2 regions of the Marinomonas sp. A3A genome follow, and region 2 is predicted to be linked to the other one. Evidence: predicted binding sites of a transcription regulator. Region 2 holds the regulator's gene; the other holds the start of a gene.
The links. The regulator FNR, encoded in region 2, switches genes on or off when oxygen is low (the NO sensors DNR and NnrR bind a similar motif). The targets are predictions, from matches to a motif close to TTGATNTANATCAA.
Positions count from the first base shown of each region.

Region 1: CYL31_RS19735 (cytochrome ubiquinol oxidase subunit I) is a predicted target of FNR. The motif match lies at 1,353-1,366, and genes of this name have one in related genera.

Region 1 is NZ_CP025532.1:4,215,173-4,218,574, forward strand. It holds gene CYL31_RS19730 (sensor histidine kinase) at 1-1,207, opposite strand, end outside; gene CYL31_RS19735 (cytochrome ubiquinol oxidase subunit I) at 1,560-3,014, shown strand; gene cydB (cytochrome d ubiquinol oxidase subunit II) at 3,011-3,402, shown strand, end outside.
Region 2 is NZ_CP025532.1:2,305,456-2,308,857, reverse strand. It holds gene CYL31_RS10730 (alpha/beta family hydrolase) at 1-18, opposite strand, end outside; gene hemN (oxygen-independent coproporphyrinogen III oxidase) at 197-1,567, shown strand; gene fnr (fumarate/nitrate reduction transcriptional regulator Fnr) at 1,589-2,350, shown strand; gene CYL31_RS10715 (adenine phosphoribosyltransferase) at 2,375-2,917, shown strand; gene CYL31_RS10710 (YfaZ family outer membrane protein) at 2,990-3,402, opposite strand, start outside.

The DNA of each region.
Region 1 (3,402 bases), 1.9 Mb from region 2:
ACCTTTCAAGCAAACCACAACTGGTCGAAAACAAGGATGCAAACACTTCCGCCGTCAAACGCATGCCAGGGCTGGCATCTTCCCAACCGATTAATACAAAGTGCCAATCAGAATCTGACCGAGACACTCGAATTGCCAAGGCATCATTCTGCTCCTTAACGGGATAAGCAGAACGTTGCAGCTGAATTGCCACACTACGCCTTATCTGTAGAGAAAGTAAACGCTCACCAATAGCGATCAATTGCGGCCAATCTTGCGCTTCTTTAAGCTGGGTTGACCAAGTATCCAACACAGCTTCATTTAATAAAGCGCCAGGATAAATAAGCCGAGAAACCAAACGACTCAAAGGCTGATAAATGACAGCCGCGACAACCAAGATAAATAGGGAATACAACCAAAGCTGCCAACTGGGAACATTCGCTAACGCCTGTAAACCTATGCGTCCAGACACCACACTGATCACCGCGATGACACAGAGAATTACCAGCATCATGGCAACCCAAAGCAAGGCCCGATTGGCGAACGCATTCACCGATAATATTTGATAACGCACCACCGCGTAGACCAGCAACAGCAAATAAGTTGGCAGCAGCAACATAGGGTAAGGAAACCAGCTAATGCCAAAAGAAGGAAACACAAAACTGGTCGCTAACAACAGGCCCCAAGCGCCAACGCCAAACATGGCGAGAATGGAGCGTTTCTTGTTACCAGAATGTCGATACCAACCAAACAACAACACCCCATGAGCCAAGATGCCGATCAACACCGTATAGGCGAGATTCCATGTCCCCGCCTCGGTAAAGATAAAAAAGGAACGCGTGTCGAGCGTACTAATCGCATCTCCAGCGCCGATCCACCAGCTTTGTAATACCACAGCAAAACTGGTCAGATAAAACCAAGGCACCACTTGATATAAGCGTTCTAGCATCGGCTCTTTAACCGAGCCAGAGTTCACAAAACGAATCGCAAAGTGCAAGAAGAAGGTCGGCATCAACGGGTTGGCCAGAATAATATGAATGCCAATTTGCTCGTAGCCTTGGAACAAAACCACATGTCCAAAGCACCAAATCGCCATCATAATGGCAAAACCTGCCAAGGCTTGCAGATCACTTTGCTTTCGCGCTCGCCACAACAACCAAACAGCTACCAATACGCCGCACACACTGGTCACCAGCATAGCAACTTCAAACATCAACGAAAGCGTCAAAATCGTAAACCTCGTTTACACCTAAAAGTGAGAAAATCGTAAACCTTTTTTACACCGCAAGCAAAGATATAAATTTTCCCTTTAAAATCAAAGATATAAATTCCATTAATAGTTGGCCTGTCCTTTGCTCTACTAAAAACAATCTTTGATCCATATCAAACTATTATCAACTTATAGGACAAGCATCATGAATACTGGCTTTTTAATGACTGAAATCATCGCACTTTTTAGCATTGTAGGTTTAGCCCTATTACCTCTGGCCTTGCAGCAAATGCGTACGCTAAGAGTTAAGAGAAACGCCTAACCTTATCTATATATCTCTTAACGCTTATTGATACCCAAGGGAGCCATTATGGACCTCGACGTTGCCATCTTATCTCGCATACAGTTTGCTTTTACTGTGAGCTTTCACATTATTTTCCCCAGTATCACCATTGGTTTGGCGACACTGATCGCCATTTGGGAAGGCATGTGGCTAAAAACACATAATCCTTATTACCTCCAATTGGCTAAATTCTGGATCAAACCTTTTGCGATAACCTTCGGTATGGGGGTGGTTTCTGGCATCGTTTTGTCCTATGAATTTGGCACCAACTTCTCCAAATTCTCGGAGATTACCGGCGCGGTACTTGGGCCGCTGATGGCCTATGAAGTACTGACCGCTTTCTTCATGGAAGCCGGTTTCCTTGGCGTCATGTTATTCGGGTGGCAACGTGTTGGTCGCAAACTACATTTCTTCGCAACGCTCACTGTTATGGTAGGTACTTGGATTTCAGCGTTTTGGATCATTGTGGCGAACTCTTGGATGCAAACGCCAACTGGCTACAAAATTATCGATGGCAAGTTTGAAGTCGAAAGTTGGATGGCTGTCATCTTCAATCCATCAATGCCCTATCGCCTCACTCACATGGTGGTTGCGTCATTAATTACCGCGACTTTCGTGGTGGCTGGTATCAGCGCTTATTACTTGTTGAAAAAGAAAAACATTCCTTTTGCGAAAAAAGGCCTATCCATGTGCATGTGGTTTGCCTTGGTACTCACTCCACTACAAGCATGGATCGGCGATATGCACGGTTTGAACGTAAAAGAACATCAGCCGACCAAATTGGCGGCGATGGAAGGAATTTGGCCAGCGGAAGAAGAAAACGTTCCGTTATTGTTATTCGCTATGCCTAACATGAAAACCGAGTCGAATGATTATGCAGTCGGTATTCCAAACCTTGGTAGCTTGATCCTGACACACTCGTGGGATGGCGCGGTGCAAGGTTTGAAAGCCGTACCACCTGAAGACAGACCGAATGTACCGTTAGTATTTTGGTCTTTCCGTGTCATGGTTGGTATTGGGTTTGGCATGATGGGTATCGCGGCACTAGCACTCTTGTTACGCCGTAAAGGCCGCTTGTATGAAAACAAAGCCTTCCTCTCCTTGGTGACCTTCTTTACGCCGATGGGAGTCATTGCGGTGCTGGCAGGTTGGTATGTGGTCGAAATTGGCCGTCAGCCTTGGATTGTCTACAACCTTGTTAGAACATCCGAGATAGTATCGCCACTTCCAGCGGAACGCGTGCTCTTTACCTTAACCATGTTTGTCATCATTTACAGTCTGCTAATCGGTGTTTATCTCTACTTCATGCGTAAGCTGATTAAGAAAGGACCGCCATCAATGGAAACACTAGAGCAGCAACTGATTGGTATGAAAGCGCCGGGCTACGCATTGGCTTGGGTGAAGTCACTAACTACTCAAGAACAACAATCGACAGAACCGAAAGCAAAATATCAACCAACAATAGAACAAGGAGATAAATGATGGATTTGGCTCTTTTCTACTTCCTTGTCTTAGGCTTTGCCATCTTTATGTACGTGTTACTCGATGGCTTCGACCTAGGGATTGGCATTCTCTACCCTTGGTTTAACCAAGAAGGCGAGCGCGACCATTTAATGCGTTCTATTTCACACGTTTGGGATGGTAACGAAACTTGGTTGGTCTTTGGTGGTGTCGTGCTGTTTGCGGCGTTTCCAGCCGCTTATGCTGGCATTACCTCAACCTTTTACTTGCCTATCATGCTCATGCTGTTTGCTTTGATCTTTCGAGGCGTGGCGTTCGAATATCGCTTTAAGTCCGATACCTCTCGACCTTATTGGGATTTCGCTTTTAGTGCGGGTTCTGCCATCGCGGCGTTTTGCCAAGGCATGTT
Region 2 (3,402 bases):
AAGAGAATTCATGCTCATAAATTTCAAAAATACTATTAGACCAGATCCGATGAATGGTTAAAACCTTACTCGATATATTATTGCAGACTCTACAGTAAAAGGTTTTATCTACAGTATGAGAATTCTTGATCTGGGTCAGCAAATGACTTTTCACTAAAGTGTAAACTTCTATTAGAAATTTTAATAGGAACGCATCATGATCTGGGATTCTTCACTTATCGCTAAGTACGATCTATCCGGGCCCCGTTACACTTCTTACCCGACAGCACCGCAATTTGACGCAAGTATTAGTAAAATTGCGCTTATTGATAAAATGTTAATGCCTTCCGAGGCGCCTCTTAGCCTCTATTTTCATATTCCCTTTTGTGCCAACCTTTGTTACTACTGCGCTTGTAATAAAATTGTAACTAAGCAGTACGAAAAAGGGGCCGAGTACGTTGAGTTACTGGGCGAAGAAATGAGATTGCGTAGTCTGATGCTTGACCATTCAAGAGAAGTGACGCAATTGCATTTTGGTGGCGGCACGCCTACTTTTTTGACGGAAGAGTTAATTGACGCGCTGTTTGATAATATCCAGCAGCATTTCAACTTAATCAATGATGGCACGCAGGATTACAGTGTTGAAATTGATCCTCGGGAGATCAGTCTATCTAAATTGAAGCTGTTAACAAAAAAGGGAATTAATCGAATTAGTATTGGTGTGCAGGATTTTGACATCAAGGTTCAAGAAGCTATTCACCGTGTTCAGCCTGTTGAGATGGTAGCCACTCTTGTTGACGATGCTCGAAAATTAGGCATTAGGTCGATTAATTTCGATCTAATTTATGGCTTGCCATACCAGTCTATCGAAGGTTTTAAAAAGACCTTGGAACAAGTGATTCAATTATCTCCTGAGCGTATATCGCTTTTTAACTACGCCCATTTACCTGATAGATTTCGTGCTCAAAGACGAATTTCAGATGAAAGCTTACCTATATCAAGCATGAAGCTTGAGCTATTGAGGATGAGTACAGAATATTTAATCTCTGCTGGTTATGAATATATAGGCATGGATCACTTTGCAAAACCAACAGATAGCCTAGCGATTGCTCAAAAGCAAGGTCAGCTACAGCGCAACTTTCAGGGTTATACAACGCATGCTGGTACCGATTTGGTTGCTTTTGGCGTTTCCGCTATTAGCGATTTAAATGGTGTTTATATTCAGAACCATACAGACTTATCAATTTATAGGAGTAGTATTGAGAAAGGCCAATTGGCAATCGCTAAAGGTTATATTAGTGATCTGGATGATAGAATCCGTCATCAAGTGATAATGACATTAATTTCTCAATTTGAGCTGAATGTTGTTGTTATTGAAAAGAAATACAATATTGATTTCTTTGAGTACTTTTCTGAAGAGATGGAAAGGCTAACTCCCATGGTAAAAGATGGTATGTTAGATATTGACTGTAGTGGAATGCAGACCACTATTAAAGTAACAGAACGCGGTAGATTACTAATTCGCTGTATTTGTATGGTCTTTGATAAATACCTTAATGGCGCCATAAAATACTCAAAAGTTATATAGATCGAGATCAGGGAGATTTACATGTCAATGACACACACACAGTCACGATTCAACAGCACCCTTACTTCGCAGTGTCAAAATTGTAGCCTAAGTGCTCTTTGTCTCCCAATTGCATTGGCTGATGAAGATATTAATAGATTAGATCAGATTATTGAGCGCAAAAAGCCACTTAAAAAAGGTGAGTTTTTGTTTCGCCAAGGCGATACATTTGATTCTGTTTACGCTGTTCGCTCTGGTACTTTAAAAACATTCAACATCACATCAGTTGGCGAAGAGCAAATCACAGGTTTTTATTGTCCTAGTGAATTGGTCGGTTTAAGCGGGATTGATTCAAATGTCTATCCGGTTTCTGCAAAGGCACTGGAAACCACTACAGTGTGTGAGATTCCATTTAGTCACCTTGAAGAGTTATCTTCACAGATTCCTTCTTTGAAACATCAAATATTTAAGGTGATGAGTCGAAAAATATCCGATGATCAACAGATGATGGTTTTGTTGGGGAAAAAAAATGCCGATGAGAAAGTGGCATCTTTCTTATTAAACCTATCTAATCGATTTAAAAAACGTGGCTATTCCGCTAGTTCTTTTCGCCTTTCCATGTCTCGCGGGGAGATTGGTAACTACCTTGGATTAGCAGTTGAAACAGTTAGTCGTGTCATTACACGTTTTCAAAAAAATGAACTAATACATGTTGATGGGAAAGAAATTGAGATTGTTGACTTCCCCGAAATGCAAAAACTCGTGGGGGTTGCGAGTGATTGTGGTAAAATCGCCAATATTTGATTGATATAATGAGGCTCAACTGGAATGCTTTACGACGATTTTTACGTTAAATCACTAATACAAACAATAGAAGACTGGCCAAAACAAGGTATTAGCTTCCGAGATATCACCCCTATTTTCAGTGACCCTAAAGGTATGAGAATGGTCGTTGATGCCTATGTACATCGCTATATCGCAACGGATATCACTCATATAGCCTGTATCGATGCCCGTGGTTTTTTGATTGCAGCGGTTCTGGCTTATGAACTTCAAAAGCCTCTTATCTTAGTGCGTAAAAAAGGTAAGCTTCCAGGAAAGACTATTTCACAAAAATATGCGCTGGAATATGGTGAAGCAGAATTAGAAATCCAAGAGGGAGCTGTAAAAGCGGGCGATGAAGTATTGTTGTTTGATGATCTGATTGCGACTGGCGGCACCCTATTTGCTGCAATCAAGTTATTGACTAGTCAAGGCGCAAATATCAAAGAAGTCGCTGCTATTATAGATTTGCCAGATTTGGGTGGAAGCCAAAAACTAAGAGACAGTGATATACCTGTTTTTAGCCTTTGCGCTTATGATGGCGAGTAAGAATTGAACGAATAATAAAAAAGGTGGCCTCAGCCACCTTTTTTATTATTAAGCGTAAATAATTTACTGCTATTAAAAATCTACTGTTGCGCCAACAGAAAGACCTTTATCGATTTCTTTACGAGAATCGTCTTCAAATACAGTCACTGTTTTACCATAACTAATGAATGCACGAGCGTTACGCATTGTCATATATTCAGCACGGAATTCGTAAGTGTACATGTGGTCAAGATTTGAAATAGCCAGTACTTCCGGCGAGTAATACACAGAGCCATAGATACTCACACGATTTGCTTCAGGTAAGGTGTACCGATACCAGCCACCTAAAGCAAGTGCAACAGATAGGTCATCATTCTTCTCTGAATCTGCATCAATAGCGTATAGTCGAATACCAATCCCTGCTTGAAGTGGGCCACTTGTGTCTGAATCCTCTACCGTTACACCAATATGTCCAGTTGAGGTATTTTCATCATCATTATGAGTAA